Modestobacter italicus: one gene and its partner. Each later gene encodes a partner of the first gene's protein in a complex. Links are inferred from orthologs where the notes say so. Each region holds a gene or a part of one and is shown in the gene's direction. Other genes may lie near its edges. The genes, in order: secA and secY.

Region 1 (10,495 bases):
CCCCGACCCGCGCTACCTGGTCAGCGGTGAGGCGCAGCCCAACACGCTGGTCACCCGGCTGCTCGAGGGCGCCTCGCCGCTGCTCGCGGCCGGCGTGGTGAACCCGCTGTCCGGCGCCCAGCTGCGCAGCACGGTCAGCGTCACCGACACCACGGCGACGGTCGACCTGAGCTTCCCCGCCGACGTCTCCGACGCCACCCTGGCGGCGGCCTCGGCCCAGCTGACCTGGTCGCTGTCGCAGCTGGACGTCAACACCGTCCGGGTGCTGCGCGACGGGCAGGGCCTCGACCTGCCGGACGTCCCGGACGCGCAGAGCACCGCGGACTGGGTCGCGCTGGACCCCGACGTCGCCCCCATCGGCGCGGTCGGCCACTACCTCACCGGCGGTGGGCTCCGGCTGGCCAGCGACGGCGGCACCCCGCCCGGGCCGGCCGGCGCCGGGGTGTACGGCCTGGTGGCCGCCGCGGTGACCGTCGACGCCCGCACCAGCCAGCTGGGCTTCATGGCCGGGGTGTCGTCGATCGTGTCGCCCGCGGGCGACCCGGCCACCCTGCTCGCCGGCACCTACGGCGGCGACCTCACCCCGGCCCTGTCCGGGGCGAGCTTCACCGACCCGACGGTGGCGGGCACCCGCTCGGAGGTGTGGACGGTCCGCAACGGCACCGACGTGGTGCGGCTGCCCTCCGGGGGGCCCGCCCAGTCGGTCAGCGCCACCACCCTGGCCGGCCTGGGCCGGGCGACGCAGTTCCAGCTCTCCCCGGACGGCGTCCGCGCGGCCGTGGTCCTGCAGGGCGCCCAGGGCGGGCAGGTCTACGTCGGCACCGTCGTCCGGGACGACGACGCGGTGAGCGTGCGCGACCTGCGCTCGATCGCGCCCACGGTGGAGCAGGTCGTCGACGTGGCGTGGCGGAACGCGGGGCTGCTCATGCTGCTCGCCGGCGACCCGAGCACCGAGCGCACCGTGCCGTACACCGTCGGGGTCGACGGCTGGGAGCTGTCCACCAACACCACCTCGGGCCTGCCCGGGCAGCCGACCGCCGTGGCCGCGGCACCGGGCCGGCAGCCGCTGGTGAGCGCCAACGGCACGATGTGGACCCTCGCCGGCGGCAACTGGGTGACGCTGGTGCGCGGCCAGGAGCCCCTCCCCGGGACGGCCCCCTTCTACCCGATGTGACCGGCGGGCCGCCGGCCGTCGTCCCCAGCCGGGGCACCCGTCCCCGGGTGGGCCCGGACCGGTGGCCGGGCCCGCCGGGACGGGCAGCGTGGACGGCGTGCGGCAGCAGCCCCCGGCGGTCCTGCGGGCCGGTGGGCGGGCGCTGGCCGACCTGGTGCTGCCGCGCACCTGCGCCGGCTGCGCCCTGCCGGGCGCCGTGCTGTGCCGCCGTTGCCGCACGCTGCTGACCCGGCCCCGGCTGGCCCAGCCGCGGCGCCACCCGCCGGGCTTCCCGCCGACCGTGGCGGCCGGCGCCTACGCCGGTCCGGTGCAGCCGGCGGTGATCGCGTTCAAGGAGCACGGGCGGGCCGAGCTGGCCGGTCCGCTGGGGACGGCGCTCGGCCTGGCGGTCGCCGCCGTGCTGCTCGGGGTCCCGGACGGCGGAGGCGGGCCGGTGCTGCTCGTGCCGGTGCCGAGCGCGGCGGCGGCGGTGCGCCGCCGCGGCCGGGACCACGTGCGGGAGCTCGCCGACGTCGCCGCGGCCGAGCTGCGGGCCGCCGGGGTGCCGGCCCACCCGGCGCCGCTGGTGAGCCGGGCCGGGAGCCGCCGGGTGCGCGACTCGGCCGGGCTGGACGCCGTCCAGCGCCGGGCGAACCTGGCCGGGCGGTACCGCGCGCGTCCCGCACCGGGCGCCCGGGTGGTGCTGGTGGACGACGTCGTGACCAGCGGGGCGACGCTGACCGAGGCCGCCCGGGCGCTGCGCGCGGCCGGGCACCAAAGGGTGCTGGCCGCGGTCGTCGCGGCCACCCCGCGGCAGCCGCGCCGCAGCGCGCCGGGTGCGCTGCGCGGCGGGTTCACCGTCCGTGAACAGGAGGTGGACCTGCGATGACGCGCTCCCACTGTCGGGACTCCACCAACGCGTCTAGCGTCGGCTGGATCACAGCCCGCTCAACCGGGAGGTCTGATGGAGATCGTCGTCCGAGGTCGGAACGTCGAGGTGCCCGAGCACTTCCGCACCCATGTGGAGGACAAGGTCGGCCAGCTCGAACGCTTCGACAGCAAGGTCATCCGCATAGACGTCGAGCTGCTGCACGAGAAGAACCCGCGGCAGGCGGCCAACTGCCAGCGCGTGGAGATCACCCTCCGCGGCAAGGGGCCGGTGGCCCGTGCGGAGGCCTCTGCCCCGGACTTCTACGCCGCCCTGGAACTGGCGGCGGGGAAGCTGGAGAGCCGGATGCGGCGGGCGAACGACCGCCGCCGCGTCCACCACGGTCGGCACACCCCGCCGAGCGTGCGGATCGACGCCGCCCCCGTCCCCGAGCCCACCCCACCGGTGGTGCCCGCCGACGACCTGACCGCCGGGGTGAGCAGCGCCCCGGAACCCGCGCTGGCCGGGGACCCCGGCTCCGCCGACAGCCCGTTGGTCACCGACCTGGACGAGCACCTGCCCGGGCGGATCGTCCGGGAGAAGGTCCACCCGGCCACCCCGATGCACATCGACCAGGCCCTCTACGAGATGGAGCTGGTGGGCCACGACTTCTTCATGTTCCTCTGCGCCGACACCGGCCAGCCGTCGGTGGTCTACCGACGGCACGCCTTCGACTACGGCCTGATCCGCCTCGGTCCCCCGGTCGATCCCGGGAACGGGGCCGCCCCGGCCGCCGCGACGGCGATGGCCGGCGCGGCCGGGGAGCGGCAGCCCGCCGCCGTCTGACCCGACGCGCGCGGCAGCACACCGGCGAGCCGTCCTCCGCACCGCGGAGGGCGGCTCGCCGCACGTCAGTCGCCAGTGTCCTCGCGTCGCCTTCCGCGACCGGTCCGCTCCTCCCTCGCAGGCCTCGGTCGATGCTCCCGCTCGCGTCAGTCGCCGGGCAGCCGGGAGAACAGCGCGGCGTCAGCGAGGCCGCCGTCCCGGTAGTGGAGGTAGGAGCGCAGCACGCCCTCCTGGTGGAACCCGGCCCTCCGGGCGACGTGCTGGGACCCGGTGTTCGCCACGTCCGCGACCAGGTACACCCGCGGCGCGCCCAGTCCGATCGCCCACTCGGCCATCGCGTGCGCCGCCTCGGCCGCATAGCCGTGCCCCCGCCCCTGCGGGGCGATCCAGTAGCCGACCTCCGGGCCGAGCGGGTGTTGCCCGATCCGGTGCACGCCCGTCGAACCGACGAGGCGGCCGTCGGCCTCGATCGCCACCGTCAGCCCGGTCCCGGCCGCGCGCTCGCCCGGGGCCTCGCGGGTGACCCAGGAGACGGCGTCCTCGCGGCTGTAGGAGGTCCCGACCGCCGGGGATCCACCGGCCGATGTCCGGGTCCTGGCAGGCGGTGAACACCGCGTCCACGTCGTCCGGGCGGAACGGGCGCAGCACCAGCCGCTCGGTGCGCACCACCTCGGTGGTCAGGTCGATGTCGCTGAGGTCCATGCCGCTCACGCCGGGCCCTCCTCCTGCTCGGGGGCCCGCCAGCGTTCCGCGTTGCCGAGCACCCGGTCCACCGAGATCTCCAGGACCACCCGCGCCGGGTTCACCCGCGGGCGCTGGTAGCGGCGGGCGTAGCGGTCCTCGGCGTCGGCCACCGCGGCGGCGTCGTCCCGGACCACCGCCGTCCCCTCCAACGTGGCCCAGCACCGCCCGTCGACCTGGCAGACCGCCACCCGCGCCTGCCCGGCCCGCACGTGCCGCACCTTCGCCGACGTGCCGGAGGTGATCACCCGCGCGGTGCCGGTGACGGGGTCGAAGGTGACCCCGACCGGGACGACGTGCGGGGTCCCGTCGGCGCGCAGCGTGGTCAGGGTGGCCAGGTGCCGCTCGGTGAAGAAGGCCGTCAGGCCGGGGCCGTACGTGGGGCTGGTGGGGGAGGACACGCTCGCGGAGGCTACGGAGCCGCCGATCCCGGCAGGAGCACCGGCCGCGCCGGGACCGCTCGCCAGCCGGGCCGCCTACGCTGGGGTCGTGGTGTTCCAGAAGATCCTGCGTGCCGGTGAGGGCAAGATCGTCCGTCGGTTGTCGAAGATCGCCGACGCGGTCGAGGCCCTCGAGGTCGACGTCACCGACCTGACCGATGCCGAGCTGCGCGCCAAGACCGACGAGTTCAAGCAGCGCTACGGCGACGGGGAGACCCTCGACCAGCTGCTCCCCGAGGCCTTCGCCGTCGTCCGGGAGGCCTCGACCCGCACGCTGGGCCAGCGGCACTACCGGGTGCAGCTCATGGGCGGTGCCGCGCTCCACCTGGGGAACATCGCCGAGATGAAGACCGGTGAGGGCAAGACCCTGACCGGTGTGCTGCCGGCCTACCTCAACGCGCTGAGCGGCGACGGCGTGCACGTCGTCACCACCAACGACTACCTGGCCCAGCGCGACGCCGAGTGGATGGGCCGGGTGCAGCGCTTCCTCGGGCTGTCGATCGGCACGATCGTCTCCGGCCAGCGGCCCGACCAGCGCCGCGAGCAGTACCTGGCCGACATCACGCACGGGACGAACAACGAGTTCGGCTTCGACTACCTGCGCGACAACATGGCCTGGAGCAAGGCCGACCTGGTGCAGCGCGGCCACCCGTTCGCCATCGTCGACGAGGTCGACTCGATCCTCATCGACGAGGCGCGCACCCCGCTGATCATCAGCGGCCCGGCCGAGTCCAGCGCCCGCTGGTACGGCGAGTTCGCCCGCATCGCCCCGCTGATGAAGCGCGACCGGCACTACGAGGTCGAGGAGGCCAAGCGGACGGTCGCCATCACCGAGGAGGGCGTCGAGTTCGTCGAGGACCAGCTCGGCATCGAGAACCTCTACGAGGCCGCCAACACCCCGCTGATCAGCTACCTGAACAACGCCCTGAAGGCCAAGGAGCTGTTCAAGAAGGACCAGCAGTACATCGTCACCAACGGTGAGGTGCTCATCGTCGACGAGTTCACCGGTCGCGTGCTGGCCGGTCGCCGCTACAACGAGGGCATGCACCAGGCCATCGAGGCCAAGGAGAAGGTGGAGATCAAGGACGAGAACCAGACCCTCGCCACGATCACGCTGCAGAACTACTTCCGGCTCTACGAGAAGCTGTCGGGGATGACCGGCACGGCCCAGACCGAGGCCGCCGAGCTCTCCCAGACCTACAAGCTGGGCGTCGTCCCGATCCCGACCAACCGGCCGATGGTCCGCGAGGACCGCGCCGACGTGATCTACAAGACGGAGAAGGCCAAGTTCGACGCCGTCGTCGACGACATCGCCGAGCGGCACGAGGCCGGCCAGCCGGTGCTGGTGGGCACCGCGAGCGTCGAGAAGTCCGAGGTGCTGGCGAAGTACCTGCTCAAGCGGGGCATCCCGCACGAGGTGCTGAACGCGAAGAACCACGCGCGGGAGGCGTCGATCATCGCGATGGCCGGCCGGCTGGGCGGGGTCACGGTGGCCACCAACATGGCCGGCCGCGGCACCGACATCCAGCTCGGCGGCAACGCCGAGTTCATCGCCGACGAGACGCTGCGCGCCCAGGGGCTGTCGCCGGCGGAGACGCCGGAGGAGTACGAGGCGGCCTGGGACGACGCGCTCGCGACCGCCAAGGCGCAGGTCAAGGCCGAGCACGACCAGGTCACCGAGGCCGGTGGCCTCTACGTGCTGGGCACCGAGCGCCACGAGAGCCGGCGGATCGACAACCAGCTGCGCGGCCGGTCGGGCCGGCAGGGCGACCCGGGTGAGTCCCGCTTCTACCTGTCGCTGGGCGACGACCTGATGCGGCGCTTCAACGGCCCGATGCTCGAGTCGATGATGACCACGCTGCGGGTGCCCGACGACCAGCCGATCGAGTCCAAGATGGTCAGCCGGGCGATCCGATCCGCGCAGACCCAGGTGGAGCAGCAGAACTTCGAGGTCCGCAAGGACGTCCTGAAGTACGACGAGGTGCTCAACCGGCAGCGCACGGTCATCTACGACGAGCGCCGCAAGGTGCTCGACGGCGAGGACCTGCACGTGCAGGTCCGGGCGATGGTCGACGACGTCGTCGCGGCCTACGTCAACGGCGCGACCGAGACCGGCTACGCCGAGGACTGGGACCTCGAGCTGCTGTGGACCGGGCTCAAGGCGCTGTACCCGGTGGGCCTGGACCAGCAGGAGATGCTCGACCGGGTGGCCGACGGCGACCAGTCGGCGCTCACCGCCGACGTGCTGAAGGACGAGCTGCTCGCCGACGTGCACGCCGCCTACGACACCCGCGAGGAGACGCTGGGCGCGGAGGTCATGCGCGAGCTGGAGCGGCGGGTGCTGCTCAGCGTGCTGGACCGCAAGTGGCGCGAGCACCTGTACGAGATGGACTACCTGCGGGCCGGCATCCACCTGCGCGCGATGGCCAACCGCGACCCGGTCGTGGAGTACCAGCGCGAGGGCTACGACATGTTCAACGCGATGCTCGACGGCATCAAGGAGGAGTCCGTCGGCTTCCTGTTCAACCTCGAGGTGAAGACCAAGGAGCAGCAGGAGGCCGAGGCTGCCGAGAAGCAGGCCAAGGCCGAGGCCGAGGCGCTGGTCCGGGCGCAGGCCGGCACCCAGGCGGTGCTGGCCCGCCAGGCCGCGGCGCGGGCGGCGGCGGCCCAGGCCGCGGCTGCTCCGACCGAGGCGGCTGCTCCGACCGAGGCGGCCGCTCCCGCGGCTGCCGCGCCGTCCGCCGGCAACGGGGCCGCGCCGGCTGCCGCTCCGGCGATCGTCCCGTCGCCGAACGGCAGCGGGACGACGACGAGCTCGGCCCGGCGCACCGGCAGGCCGGCTCCCGCGACGGCCACGGCGGCACCCGAGGTGGCCGCCGAGCCCACCGGCAGCGGCACCGGCCCGGAGCTGGCGGTGAAGGGCCTGGACGCGCCCAAGCAGACGCAGCTCAGCTACAGCGCGCCCAGCCTGGACGCCTCCGCCAAGGACAGCGGCCGGGCGAAGGCCGCCAAGTCCGCGACGGTCACCGGCACCAAGGAGACCCCGCGCAACGCCCCGTGCCCGTGCGGCAGCGGCAAGAAGTTCAAGCAGTGCCACGGCGCCGCCGGCCACTGACGTCCTGACAGCTGACGCCCCGTCGACCACCCGGTCGGCGGGGCGTCCTGCTGCCCGGCTCAGCCGATCTGCAGGGCCGTGCACCGCCAGCGGCCGTCGATGCCCTCCAGCCGGGCGGCCACGGCGTGCGCGCGACCGCCGCGGCGGACGACGGCGCTCACCTCCGCGACGCCGTCCACCGGCTCGCACACCCGCACGGCACCGACCAGCAGCGGCGCGGTCCCCTCACTGCACCAGCGCGGCCGGCGCCGCTCGCTGAGCGCGGTGAACAGACCGGGGCTGACCAGCGGCTTCAGCTGCGCGACGGGGCGGCGACCCGCGAAGGCCTCGAGGGTCAGGGTGACCAGCCGCCGGCCCACCGCCTGCGGGTCGGGCAGCTCGCTGCGGCGCGACCAGGTCGGGCCGAAGTCCGGGGTCTCGGTGGCGGGCGGCTGGTCGAGCCGGGGTCGCGGCCCGGGTGGCGGCGGGAGGCGGCGGGGGCGACGACCGGGCACCAGGAGGTGGACCGGCGCCCGCTCGTCGAGCAGGGCCGGCCCGGGTGTCGGGACGACGACCAGGCGCAGCCGGGGGCGTGGCGCGGGCGCGGTCGGGGGAGGGTCCTGCGGGGTGCCGGCGGGCTGCGCGGGAACGGTCATGCGGGCTCTCCTGGCGGTGCGGTGCGGATGGTCGGACGGGAGGGGTCGGCCTCAGCCGGGTGGCCGGAGGACCTGCCCGGGCAGCAGGAGGTCGGGATCGGCGCCGATGACGGCGGCGTTGGCCCGCCACCAGGCCTGCGTGGCCTCCCGGACAGCGGTGTCGGTCACCTCGACACCCGGCTGCCGGCGCTCCAGCCAGCCGGCCGCGATGTCCCACAGGCAGTCCCCGCGCAGCACGACGTGCTCCTCCGGGCCGACCCCGGGCCAGTCGGGGACGGCGGGCGGTGCCCCCGGCCAGTCGGGGACCGGCGCCGTCCCCGCCGGCCGATCGACGACGACCGCGTCGGGGTCGGCGCCGAGGTGCTCGGACGCCGCGGCGCTGGCGGTCACCGCCGGGAGCGCCACGGGCGCGAGCAGGACGGGAGCGGCGGTGCTCAGCCCGACCCCGAGGGCGACCGCGGCGACCGGGCGGGCGCCGGCCGGCAGCACGCCGGTCAGCAGCACACCGGCGAGCCGGCCGGCCCAGCCCGGCACCGTCGCCGCCGCGGTCAGCAGGAGCCCCAGAGCACCCCACGCCCAGCACAGCCAGGCCAGGAGCGGAACGCACACCAGGACGAGGGCGTCGGGACCGGACCGGTCGACGAGCCCCTGCGGGTCGGTGAGGGCGTCGCGCACCTCGAGCAGGCCGGGCCCGACGAGCCACAGCGCCCACGCGGCACCGCCCATCAGGGCCGTCGTCGCTGCCCACCGCCGGAACGTCATGGGTCCTCCTCCTCAGTCGGAGCACGACCAAACACCATCAACGCAAGCAAACGCAACCAAATGCACGGATCTGTGGACGAGCTAGCCTGTCCGGCATGCGCTGGGAGCAGCTGTTCGCCGACCTGGAGGCGCAGGCCGCGGCGGAGGAGGCGGCCGCCGACCTCGCCGAGGCGTCGTCCCGCGCCCGGGCCGAGCACGGCAGCGTGCTGCTCGCCGACCGGCTCCGGGGCTCCCTCGGCCAGGAGCTGTCGCTGCGCTGCCGGGGCGCGGGCGAGCTCGACGGACGGCTGGTCGACGTGGGCGTGGACTGGCTGCTGCTCGTCGACGGCCAGGGGCGGGAGCTGCTCGTCGCCGCCGGCGCGGTGAGCGCCGTCGGGGGCCTGGCGACGGTGACCGCGGCCGCGGTCCCGGTCGGCGAGGTGGCCCGGCGGCTGGACCTGCGCCGTGCGCTGCGGGGGCTGGCCCGGGACCGGGCGGCGGTCAGCTGCCTGCTCGACGACGGCGGGGTGCTCGCCGGGACCGTCGACCGGGTGGGCGCGGACTTCCTGGAGCTCGCCGAGCACCCGCTCGACGCACCGCGCCGCCGGGGCGCGGTGAGGTCGGTGCGGGCGGTGCCGGTGCGGGCGGTGGTGGCCGTGCGGACGTCGCTGCCCGCCGTGGCCTGACGACGGGCTGGGTCAGCAGCGCCGGGTCAGCCGTGCCTCGTCAGTGCGGCGAGTCGACCTCGGCGTCGTCCGGGGCGGGCTCGATCACGGTGCCGGCGCGCGCCTCGGCGTACTTCTGCTGGATGAAGCGCTCCAGCTCGTCCTTCTCCACCCGCCACTGGCCGCGGCCGCCGATCTGGATGGCGATCAGCTCCTTGCGGCGGACCAGCGCGTAGGCCTGCGACCACGAGACGTTGAGGATCTCCGCGACGTCGTCGAGGGTCAGGAAGCGCTGGGTGGCCATGGATCGGTGCTCTCCCGTCGAAGGTGCCCGCCAGTGTGGCAGCCGGGTGACTCCGACCGTGCGGTCCACCCGAAGGTGTGGACAACGGCTGCGCAGCGGCCGCCCGCTCGGTCATGATCTCCCTCCGCGCCCGGCCCGGGCGAGGCCGGCGGTGCCCGCACCCCGGTGGAGGACAGATCGAGCGAGGTGCGACCGATGAGTGCGACCACCGCGGCACCGCCCGCCGGCCGCACCGATGCCACCCCGAGCCCGGTGCCGCGGCGGGTGCGCCCGCCCCGCTGGCTGGACCTGCGGCTGGTCCTGGGCGTGCTCCTCGTCCTGGGGTCGGTGCTGCTGGGCGCCCGGGTGGTCACCGGAGCCGACGCCACGGTCCCCGTCTGGTCGGCCGGCGGCGACCTGGCGGCCGGCACCGTGCTCGGCGCCGACGACCTCGTGGCGGTCTCGGTCCGGCTGGACGACGTCGCCGGGCAGTACCTGGCGACCAGCACGCGCCCCGAGGGCCGGGTCCTCGGCCGGGCGGTGCGCGCCGGTGAGCTGCTGCCGCGCTCGGCGCTGGAGGAGGCGACCGGGCTGGTGCAGCTGGCCCTCCCGGTGCAGGCGGGCTACGTCCCGCCCGGCCTGACCCGCGGGCAGGTCGTGGACGTGTACGCCGTGGCCGACCCCGCCGTCGGCGCCACCGGGCAGACCGGTGGCGACGTCGACCTGGTGGTCTCCGCCGCCCCCGTGCAGGCGGTGACCGGTCGTGGCGACGGCGTCCTCTCCACGGCCACCACGACCGTCCAGGTGGTCGTGGCGGTGGCCGGCCAGGACGCTCCCGACGTGCTCGGGGCCATCGGCGGGCGTGGGCTCGTGGTGGTCGTCCGGGAGTCCGTGGACGCCGGGGCCGGAGGCGGCTCGGCCCCGACGGCAGGCGGTCCGACCGGGTCCCCGACGGGCAGCAGCCCGGCCGGACCGACCGGCTGATGGCGCTGCAGGTCTTCACCGCGG
Region 2 (9,802 bases), 220 kb from region 1 along the record:
CCCATGAAGGCCCGCCGGGTGGTGGACATGATCCGCTACCTGCCGACCGACGAGGCCCTCGCTCTGCTGCGTTTCGCGCCGCAGACCGCGAGCGAGCCGGTGGCCAAGGTCGTCGGCAGCGCCGTCGCCAACGCAGAGCACAACCTGCGCCTGGACCCGGCCGCGCTCGTCATCAGCGCCGCCTACGTCGACGAGGGCCCCACGCTCAAGCGGATCCGTCCGCGTGCGCAGGGCCGGGCGTTCCGCATCAACAAGCGGACCAGCCACATCACCGTCGAGGTGTCGGAGGTGAGCTCGAGCGCCGAGCTCGCCCAGCGTTCCCGCAAGGCACGTCGGGACACGGGCCAGTCCGGCCCGGCGACCCAGCAGAAGAGCAACACGAGGGGAGGGACCCGCTAGTGGGTCAGAAGGTCAACCCGCACGGGTTCCGGCTCGGCATCACCACCGACTACAAGTCCCGGTGGTACGCGGACAAGCTGTACGCGGACTACGTCAAGGAAGACGTGGCCATCCGCAAGCTCATGGGCAAGGGCATGGAGCGCGCCGGCATCTCGAAGGTGGAGATCGAGCGCACCCGTGACCGCGTCCGCGTGGACATCCACACCGCCCGCCCCGGAATCGTCATCGGCCGCCGCGGCGCCGAGGCCGACCGCATCCGCGGCGAGCTCGAGAAGCTCACCGGCAAGCAGGTGCAGCTGAACATCCTCGAGGTGAAGAACCCCGAGTCCGATGCGCAGCTGGTCGCCCAGGGCGTCGCCGAGCAGCTCTCCAGCCGGGTCAGCTTCCGCCGTGCCATGCGCAAGGCGATGCAGTCCGCGCAGCGCTCGCCGCAGGTCAAGGGCATCCGGGTGCAGTGCTCCGGTCGCCTCGGCGGCACGGAGATGAGCCGGTCGGAGTTCTACCGCGAGGGTCGCGTGCCGCTGCACACGCTCCGCGCGAACATCGACTACGGCATCTACGAGGCCCGCACCACCTTCGGCCGCATCGGCGTCAAGGTGTGGATCTACAAGGGCGACGCCAGCGGCTCGCGCGCCGAGCGGGAGGCCCTCGAGGCCCTCGCCCAGCGTCAGCAGCGCCGTGAGCGGGCCCAGCGCCCGCAGCGCCGTTCGGGCTCGTCGGGCACCACCGCCGGCGGGACCGAGGCAGGTCGCGCCGCGGCCGAGGGCACCACCGCTCCGGCGGAGGACGCCGTCGCCGCCACCTCGGGCGACGTCCCCGTGGAGCAGACCGTCGCCCAGGCCGCCGGTGCCGAGGGCACCGCGACCGCCGAGGCGGCCGGTACCGAGAACACCGCGCCAGAGCAGGGGGCCTGACACCATGCTGATCCCTCGCCGGGTCAAGCACCGCAAGCAGCACCACCCGGACCGCACCGGGCGGGCCAAGGGCGGGACCGCGATCAACTTCGGTGACTTCGCGATCCAGGCCCTCGAGCCCGCGTACGTCACGAACCGGCAGATCGAGTCCGCTCGTATCGCCATGACCCGCCACATCAAGCGTGGCGGCAAGGTGTGGATCTCGATCTACCCCGACCGTCCGCTGACCAAGAAGCCGGCCGAGACCCGCATGGGCTCCGGCAAGGGCTCGCCGGAGTGGTGGGTGGCCAACGTGAAGCCGGGCCGGATCATGTTCGAGCTGTCCGGTGTGGCCGAGCCGGTGGCCCGCGAGGCCATGCGCCGCGCGATCCACAAGCTGCCCATGAAGTGCCGCTTCATCACTCGTGAAGGAGAGGTGTGATGGCCGCCGGACTGACTGCGCCCGAGCTGCGCGAGCTGTCCGCCGACGAACTGGCCACCCGGCTGCGTGAGTCGCGCGAAGAGCTGTTCAACCTGCGGTTCCAGGTGGCCACCGGCCAGCTGGACAACAACCGGCGACTGCAGACCGTCCGCCGTGACATCGCTCGGATCTACACGATCATGCGCGAGCGCGAGCTGGGTCTCTCGGTCGCCCCGAACGAGGGTGTGGCATGAGCGAGAGCGAGCAGACGGCGGCCGCCAGCGGCCCGGGTCTGGCCGGCCGCGGCTACCGCAAGGTCCGCGAGGGCCTGGTCGTCAGCGACAAGATGGAGAAGACCATCGTCGTCGAGGTCGAGGACCGCGTGAAGCACGGCCTGTACGGCAAGGTCCTGCGCCGCACCAGCAAGCTGAAGGCGCACGACGAGGAGAACACCGCCGGCATCGGCGACCGGGTGCAGATCATGGAGACGCGCCCGACCTCCGCCACCAAGCGGTGGCGGCTGGTCTCGGTCGTCGAGCGGGCCAAGTAGGCAGTTCGGGACCGGCCTCCCCAGGCCGGTCAGCCAGGAGTACCCTGGACGACTGGCGCGCCCTCCGGTGCGCGCCACATCCCGGTACCCGTGCTCGGACGCACCGGCAGCATGCTGCCGGTGCGTCCGCACGTGGGTGCCGGACAGCCGGTTCACCGATCCGGTCCGGCTGTCGCCACTCGAGTTTCAGGAGCAGGAAGTGATCCAGCAGGAGTCGCGACTGCGAGTCGCCGACAACACGGGTGCCAAGGAGATCTTGTGCATCCGCGTGCTCGGCGGGTCGGGGCGGCGCTACGCGGGCATCGGTGACGTCATCGTCGCCACCGTCAAGGACGCGCTGCCCGGCGCCGGCGTCAAGAAGGGCGATGTGGTCAAGGCCGTCATCGTCCGCACGGTCAAGGAGCGCCGTCGTCCCGACGGTTCCTACATCCGCTTCGACGAGAACGCCGCGGTGATCATCCGCGACAGCGGCGACCCGCGCGGCACGCGCATCTTCGGCCCCGTGGGCCGGGAGCTCCGTGACAAGCGCTTCATGCGGATCATCTCGCTCGCTCCGGAGGTGCTGTGATCATGACCGACCACGCCAGCGGGAAGACCCCGTCGATGAAGGTCAAGAAGGGCGACCAGGTCGTCGTCCTGTCCGGCAAGGACAAGGGAGCCAAGGGCCGCGTCATCGCCGCCTTCCCGAAGACCCAGAAGGTCCTGGTCGAGGGCATCGGCCGGGTGAAGAAGCACACCCGGATCAGCACCTCCCAGCGCGGTGCCCAGCAGGGCGGGATCGTCACGCAGGAGGCGGCCGTGCACGTGAGCAACGTGATGGTCATCGACTCCGAGGACAAGCCGACCCGGGTCGGCTACCGCAAGGACGAGGAAGGCCGCAGCATCCGGGTCTCGCGGCGCACCGGTAAGGACCTCTGAGCATCATGAGCGCACCCACCCGCGAGCTGCCCCGCATGCTGGCCCGCTACCGCGAGGAGATCGCTCCCGCGCTGCTGTCGGAGTTCGGCTACTCGAACGTCATGCAGATCCCCGGCCTGGTCAAGATCGTCGTCAACATGGGCGTCGGCGAGGCCACCCGGGACGCCAAGCTGATGGACGGCGCGGTCCGCGACCTCACCGCCATCACCGGCCAGAAGCCCGCCGTCGTCCGGGCCCGCAAGTCCATCGCGCAGTTCAAGCTGCGCGAGGGCATGCCCATCGGCGCGAAGGTCACCCTCCGCGGTGACCGGATGTGGGAGTTCCTGGACCGGCTGCTGTCGCTGGCCCTGCCCCGCATCCGTGACTTCCGCGGCCTGAACCCCAAGCAGTTCGACGGTCACGGCAACTACACGTTCGGTCTGACCGAGCAGTCGATGTTCCGCGAGATCGACGTCGACAAGATCGACCGGCCGCGTGGCATGGACATCACGCTGGTCACCACCGCCACCACCGACGAGGAGGGCCGCGAGCTGCTGTCGCTGCTCGGCTTTCCCTTCGCCGGCCAGACCGTCGTGAACGCGACCCGCTGACGCGGTCTGCGTAGAAGCTCCAGGAGACCCAGAGATGGCCAAGAAGGCTCTTGTCAACAAGGCGGCGCGCACGCCGAAGTTCAAGGTGCGCGGCTACACCCGCTGCCAGCGCTGCGGTCGCCCGCACGCCGTGTTCCGCAAGTTCGGCCTGTGCCGGATCTGCGTCCGCGAGATGGCCCACGCCGGCGAGCTGCCCGGCGTGACCAAGTCCAGCTGGTGACGCACCCCGCTGCCGCCCACCCCCGTGGTGGGCGGCGGCGGGGCCGGGCCAGCAGCACCACCGACCAACCGGTCACCTGAGAACGCACCACCGATCGCCGAAGGCCCTGCGCCAAGTCTCCGAGACCCAGCGCGTGCGGAACCGCGGCGAGAGAGGCACCACTCACCCATGACGATGACCGACCCGATCGCGGACATGCTCACGCGGCTGCGGAACGCCAACCAGGCGTACCACGACGCAGCTGCCATGCCGTCGTCGAAGCTCAAGACGCACATCGCCGAGATCCTCCAGAAGGAGGGTTACATCGGCGGCTGGACCGTCAACGACGTCGAGGTGGACGGCCACATCCGCAAGGAGCTCGTGGTCTCCCTCAAGTACGGCCCCAACCGCGAGCGCAGCATCGCCGGCGTCCGTCGGGTCTCCAAGCCCGGCCTGCGTGTCTACGCCAAGTCGACCGCCCTGCCGAAGGTGCTCGGCGGCCTCGGGGTGGCGATCATCTCCACCTCCACCGGGCTGCTGACCGACAAGCAGGCGACCAAGAAGGGCGTGGGTGGGGAAGTCCTCGCCTACGTCTGGTAAGAGGAGCGAGCAGACATGTCACGGATCGGACGACTCCCGATTCCGGTGCCCAGCGGTGTGGACGTCGCCATCGACGGGCGCACGGTCAACGTCTCGGGCCCGAAGGGGAAGCTCAGCCACACGGTGGCTGCTCCCATCACCGTCGAGCGCGGTGAGGAGGGCACGCTGCTGGTGCAGCGTCCCGACGACGAGCGCGAGAGCCGGGCCCTGCACGGCCTGTCCCGCACGCTCATCGCGAACATGATCACCGGCGTCACCCAGGGCTACGACAAGACCCTGGAGATCGTCGGCGTCGGCTACCGCGTGCAGGCCCGCGGGTCGGACCTCGAGTTCGCCCTCGGCTTCAGCCACCCGGTCGTCGTGAAGGCCCCCGAGGGGATCTCCTTCACCGTCGAGGCCCCCACCCGCCTGCGGGTGACCGGCATCGACAAGCAGCAGGTCGGCGAGGTCGCGGCCAAGATCCGCAAGATCCGCAAGCCCGACCCGTACAAGGGCAAGGGCGTGCGGTACCAGGGCGAGGTCGTCAAGCGCAAGGTCGGGAAGACGGGCAAGTGATGGCACAGGCAGCCAAGACCGAGAAGGGTGCCCGGGTGCACAAGCCCGTCGGCACCGACGTCAGCACCGCGCGCCGCGTCTCGCGGCTGCGGCGCCACAACCGCCTGCGCAAGCGGGTGGGTGGCACGCCGGAGCGCCCGCGCCTGGTCGTCAAGCGCAGCTCCCGGCACATCCACGTCCAGGTGGTCGACGACACGGTCGGCCGCACCCTGGCCAGCGCGTCGACGATGGACGCCAGCCTGCGGGGGAGCGAGGGCGACAAGTCCACGCTGGCCCGCCAGGTCGGTGCCCTGGTCGCCGAGCGCGCCAAGGCCGCCGGCATCGACGCGGTCGTCTTCGACCGCGGCGGCAACCGGTACGCCGGTCGCATCGCGGCGCTCGCCGACGGTGCCCGCGAGGGTGGGCTGGACTTCTGATGACCACCATTTCTGAACTGATCGAGAGGGACGTCTGATGCCAGGACCACAGCGACGCGGCGGTGGCGCCGGCGGGACCGGTGGCCCCGGCGGCGCAGGCGGCGGCAACGACCGCCGGGACCGTCGTGACGGCGGTCGCGGCCCGGGCGGTGCCGCGGAGAAGAGCCAGTTCATCGAGCGGGTCGTCGCGATCAACCGCGTGTCCAAGGTCGTCAAGGGTGGTCGGCGCTTCAGCTTCACCGCCCTGGTGATCGTGGGCGACGGCGACGGCAAGGTCGGCGTGGGCTACGGCAAGGCCAAGGAGGTGCCCGCGGCGATCGCCAAGGGCGTCGAGGAGGCCAAGAAGCACTTCTACAACGTGCCCCGCATCGCCAGCACCATCCCGCACCCGGTGCAGGGTGAGGCGGCCGCCGGTGTGGTGCTGCTCAAGCCGGCCAGCCCCGGTACCGGTGTCATCGCCGGTGGCCCGGTGCGCGCCGTCCTCGAGTGCGCCGGCATCCACGACGTGCTCTCCAAGAGCCTCGGGTCCTCGAACCCGATCAACATCGTCCACGCGACCATGCAGGCGCTCAAGGACCTCGTCCGTCCCGAGGAGATCGCGGCCCGCCGCGGTCTGCCCCTGGAGGACGTCGCCCCGGCCGCCATGCTGCGCGCGCGGGCCGGTCAGGGGGTCTGAGATGGCTCAGCTGAAGGTCACGCAGATCAAGTCGGCCATCGGCACCAAGCCGAACCAGCGTCAGACGCTGCGTTCGCTGGGGCTGAAGCGGATCAGCGACTCGGTCGTCCAGGAGGACCGTCCCGAGATCCGCGGGATGGTCGCGACGGTGCCGCACCTGGTCACCGTCGAAGAGATCGTCTGAGCAGGGGAACGCTGACATGACTCTGAAGGTCCACCACCTGCGTCCGGCCCCGGGCGCCCACACCAAGAAGACCCGCGTGGGTCGTGGTGAGGGCTCCAAGGGCAAGACCGCCGGTCGCGGCACCAAGGGCTCCGGCGCCCGCGTGCAGGTCTCGGCCCGCTTCGAGGGTGGCCAGACCCCCCTGCACATGCGGCTGCCGAAGCTCTCGGGCTTCACCAACAACAACAAGGTCGTCTTCCAGGTCGTCAACCTGGACCGGATCGCCTCCCTGTTCCCGCAGGGCGGCTCGATCAACCCGGACACGCTGGCCGACGCCGGCGCCGTCCGGCGCGGTCAGCCGGTCAAGGTGCTCGGCACGGGCGAGCTGGGCGGCGTGACGGTGCACGTGCACGCGCACGCGTTCTCCCAGTCCGCCCAGGAGAAGATCGGCGCTGCCGGGGGCAGCACCACCCAGATCTGACGCAGGACCCCCTGCCCCCGCCGCCCGGCGGGACCAGGCGGGGGACCGACGCGGCCCGGCGGCTCTCGAAGCCACCGGGCCGCGTCTTGCTAATGTCGAACGACCGACTCGGGGAGGGCACGTGCTGCAGGCGTTCGCCGCGGCGTTCCGGACGCCAGACCTCCGGCGCAAGCTGCTGTTCTCCCTGGCGCTGATCGCCGTGTACCGGCTGGGCGCCAGCGTGCCCGGCCCCGGCGTCTCGATCGAGGCGATCAACAGCTGCCTCGACCAGGCCAACGCCTCCGACCAGCGGGACGTCTACTCGCTGGTCAACCTGTTCTCCGGCGGAGCGCTGCTGCGCCTGTCGGTGTTCGCGCTCGGGATCATGCCGTACATCACGGCGAGCATCATCGTGCAGCTGCTGGTGGTGGTCATCCCGCGGTTCGAGCAGCTGAAGAAGGAAGGGCAGTCGGGTCAGGCGAAGCTGACCCAGTACACCCGCTACCTGACCATCGCGCTCGCCGTGCTGCAGAGCACCGGGATCATCGCGCTGGCCCGCAGCGGCCAGCTCTTCCCGAGCTGCTCGCAGGACATCATCCCGTCGGACTCGGTGTGGACCACGATCGTCCTGGTCGTCACGCTGACCGCCGGCACCGCCGTCATCATGTGGCTGGGCGAGCTGCTGACCGAGAAGGGGATCGGCAACGGCATGTCCGTGCTGATCTTCACCTCGATCGCCGCCCGGATCCCCGCCGAGGGCGGCGCGATCCTGCAGAGCCGCGGTGGCTTCGTCTTCGCCCTGATCTGCGTGCTCGCCGTGCTGGTGATCGCCTCGGTGGTCTACGTCGAGCAGGCGCAACGGCGCATCCCGGTGCAGTACGCCAAGCGGATGGTCGGCCGCCGGATGTACGGCGGCACGTCGACCTACCTGCCGCTGAAGGTCAACCAGGCCGGCGTCATCCCGGTCATCTTCGCGTCGTCCCTGCTCTACCTGCCCCAGCTGATCACCCAGCTGCAGGGCGACTCGACCGGTGCGGTCCGCCGGTTCGTGGAGAACTACCTGGTCGACCAGAGCAGCCCGGTGCACATCGCGGTGTACTTCGCGCTGATCATCTTCTTCACGTACTTCTACGTGTCGATCACGTTCAACCCGGAGGAACGGGCCGACGACATGAAGCGCTATGGCGGCTTCATCCCCGGCATCCGGCCCGGCCGCCCCACCGCGGAGTACCTGCAGTACGTGCTGTCCCGGATCACCCTGCCCGGGTCGATCTACCTCGGGTTGGTGGCGGTGCTGCCCAACCTGTTCCTGTCGATCACGCAGGAGGGGCAGAACCAGAACTTCCCGTTCGGCGGGACCGCGGTGCTGATCATGGTGGGAGTTGGCTTGGAGACGGTGAAGCAGATCGAGACGCAGCTCAACCAGCGCAGCTACGAAGGGTTCCTCCGCTAGTGCGCGTCGTGCTGCTGGGCCCTCCCGGAGCGGGCAAGGGGACCCAGGCTCAGGTCATCGCCGGTCGCCTGGGCGTCCCGGCCATCTCCACCGGTGACATCTTCCGGGCCAACGTGAGCGGGCAGACCGAGCTGGGCCAGCAGGCCAAGGCCTACATGGACGCCGGCGACCTGGTGCCCGACGAGATCACCGTCGCGATGGTCTCCGACCGGCTCGCCGAGCCCGACGCCAAGGCCGGCTTCCTGCTCGACGGCTTCCCGCGCACGATCGCCCAGGCCGACCAGCTGCGCGACTCGCTGGCCGAGATGGGCCACGCGCTGGACTGCTGCCTCGAGCTCGTCGTCGACGAGGACGAGCTGGTCCGCCGGCTGTCCGGTCGCCGGATGCTGGTCGACGGCGTCTGGGTGCAGCGCGAGGACGACAAGCCCGAGACCGTCCGGCACCGGCTGGAGGTCTACCGGGAACAGACGGCGCCGCTGTCGGGGTTCTACGAGCGGGCCGGACTGCTGACCCGCATCGACGCGATCGGTGAGATCGACGAGGTCACCCGCCGCGCCCTCGAGGCGCTCGGGGCCGACCACGCGCTGGCCCAGGACGCGGCCGGCGACCGGGCCGAGGACTGAGAGCGCGGGTCGCCCGGTTGCACGGTGACCGCGTCGACGCGTGGGCGTCCCGGCTGCCGTTCCTGGCGAAGTGGAGTGGACGCATGATCCAGATCAAGACAGCGCACGAGATCGAGCTGATGCGCGCCTCCGGGCTCGTCACGGCCGGGGCCATCGCGGCCGTCCGCGCCGCGGTGCGCCCCGGCGTGAGCACCGGTGAGCTCGACGCCATCGCCGAGGACCACATCCGGTCCGCCGGCGCCGTGCCGAACTTCCTCGGCTACCACGGGTTCACCGGGACCATCTGCGCCTCGATCAACGACGAGGTCGTGCACGGCATCCCGGACCCGGACCGCACGCTGGCTGAGGGCGACAACATCTCCATCGACTGCGGTGCGGTCCTGGCCGGCTGGCACAGCGACTCGGCGGTCACGGTGACCGTCGGGGAGGCCTCCGCCGCGGACCTCGAGCTGCTCGCGGTGACCGAGCGGTCGATGTGGGCCGGGCTGGCCAAGGCGGTCGCCGGTGGCCGGCTGACCGACATCAGCCACGCGGTCGAGGAGTCGATCGTCGCGCACGAGCACCCGTACGGGATCGTCGACCACTACGGCGGGCACGGCATCGGCACCGAGATGCACCAGGACCCGCACGTGCTCAACTACGGGCGGGCGGGCCGCGGCCCCAAGCTGGTCCCCGGGCTGGTGCTGGCGATCGAGCCGATGGTGACCATCGGGGACCCGGCCACCGCCGAGCTGGACGACGGGTGGACCGTCGTGACCAAGGACGGCTCGCGCGCGGCCCACTTCGAGCACAGCGTCGCGATCACCCCCGAGGGCCCCTGGGTGCTCACCGCCGAGGACGGCGGCGTCGCCGGCCTCGCACCGTTCGGGGTCCGCGCGCGTCAGTG

What was found.
Region 2: the proteins of secA (region 1) and secY are in contact, whole or in part, in a crystal structure (PDB 3DIN), measured with the Thermotoga maritima proteins. The link is inferred for Modestobacter italicus from one-to-one orthologs. Residues at the interface, in WP_004082002.1 of Thermotoga maritima: Glu261, Ala262, Arg263, Lys300, Ala301, Arg302, Thr303, Ile304, Ile305, Leu323, Tyr324, Asp325, Pro326, Val329, Ser330, Tyr333, Ile336, Lys340, Phe345, Val349, Glu363, Phe364, Tyr374, Ser375, Gly376, Gly377, Glu393, Ile395, Thr482, Ser483; in WP_004081795.1 of Thermotoga maritima: Glu108, Gly109, Glu110, Glu111, Ala236, Glu237, Arg238, Arg239, Ile240, Thr241, Ile242, Gln243, Tyr244, Ala245, Arg246, Arg247, Val248, Thr249, Gly250, Arg251, Arg252, Val253, Tyr254, Gly256, Ala257, Ser258, Thr259, Tyr260, Leu261, Pro262.

Annotation. Positions count from the first base shown.
Region 1 is NC_017955.1:4,670,688-4,681,182, reverse strand. What follows is about bases 3,762-7,363. They hold secA (preprotein translocase subunit SecA), read left to right. Parts: upstream 3,762-4,097; coding sequence 4,098-7,163; downstream 7,164-7,363. Other genes in these bases: MODMU_RS22130 (Rv3235 family protein), read right to left, coding at 7,223-7,363; MODMU_RS22140 (TIGR03618 family F420-dependent PPOX class oxidoreductase), read right to left, coding at 3,762-4,009. In the rest of the region: MODMU_RS22160 (LpqB family beta-propeller domain-containing protein), read left to right, coding at 1-1,174; MODMU_RS22155 (ComF family protein), read left to right, coding at 1,272-2,042; hpf (ribosome hibernation-promoting factor, HPF/YfiA family), read left to right, coding at 2,118-2,867; more of MODMU_RS22140, read right to left, coding at 3,575-3,761; more of MODMU_RS22130, read right to left, coding at 7,364-7,798; MODMU_RS22125 (LysM peptidoglycan-binding domain-containing protein), read right to left, coding at 7,850-8,560; MODMU_RS22120 (hypothetical protein), read left to right, coding at 8,656-9,225; MODMU_RS22115 (helix-turn-helix domain-containing protein), read right to left, coding at 9,266-9,508; MODMU_RS22110 (SAF domain-containing protein), read left to right, coding at 9,704-10,471; MODMU_RS22105 (CpaE/TadZ family protein), read left to right, coding at 10,471-10,495. UniProt on the Escherichia coli protein: Required for protein export, interacts with the SecYEG preprotein conducting channel.
Region 2 is NC_017955.1:4,895,342-4,905,143, reverse strand. What follows is about bases 6,229-9,137. They hold secY (preprotein translocase subunit SecY), read left to right. Parts: upstream 6,229-6,982; coding sequence 6,983-8,293; downstream 8,294-9,137. Other genes in these bases: map (type I methionyl aminopeptidase), read left to right, coding at 9,000-9,137; MODMU_RS23195 (adenylate kinase), read left to right, coding at 8,293-8,916; rplO (50S ribosomal protein L15), read left to right, coding at 6,418-6,861; rpmD (50S ribosomal protein L30), read left to right, coding at 6,229-6,401. In the rest of the region: rplV (50S ribosomal protein L22), read left to right, coding at 1-399; rpsC (30S ribosomal protein S3), read left to right, coding at 399-1,313; rplP (50S ribosomal protein L16), read left to right, coding at 1,318-1,734; rpmC (50S ribosomal protein L29), read left to right, coding at 1,734-1,967; rpsQ (30S ribosomal protein S17), read left to right, coding at 1,964-2,263; rplN (50S ribosomal protein L14), read left to right, coding at 2,463-2,831; rplX (50S ribosomal protein L24), read left to right, coding at 2,834-3,181; rplE (50S ribosomal protein L5), read left to right, coding at 3,187-3,771; MODMU_RS23235 (type Z 30S ribosomal protein S14), read left to right, coding at 3,806-3,991; rpsH (30S ribosomal protein S8), read left to right, coding at 4,160-4,570; rplF (50S ribosomal protein L6), read left to right, coding at 4,586-5,125; rplR (50S ribosomal protein L18), read left to right, coding at 5,125-5,541; rpsE (30S ribosomal protein S5), read left to right, coding at 5,579-6,217; more of rpmD, read left to right, coding at 6,219-6,228; more of map, read left to right, coding at 9,138-9,802. UniProt on the Escherichia coli protein: The central subunit of the protein translocation channel SecYEG. Consists of two halves formed by TMs 1-5 and 6-10.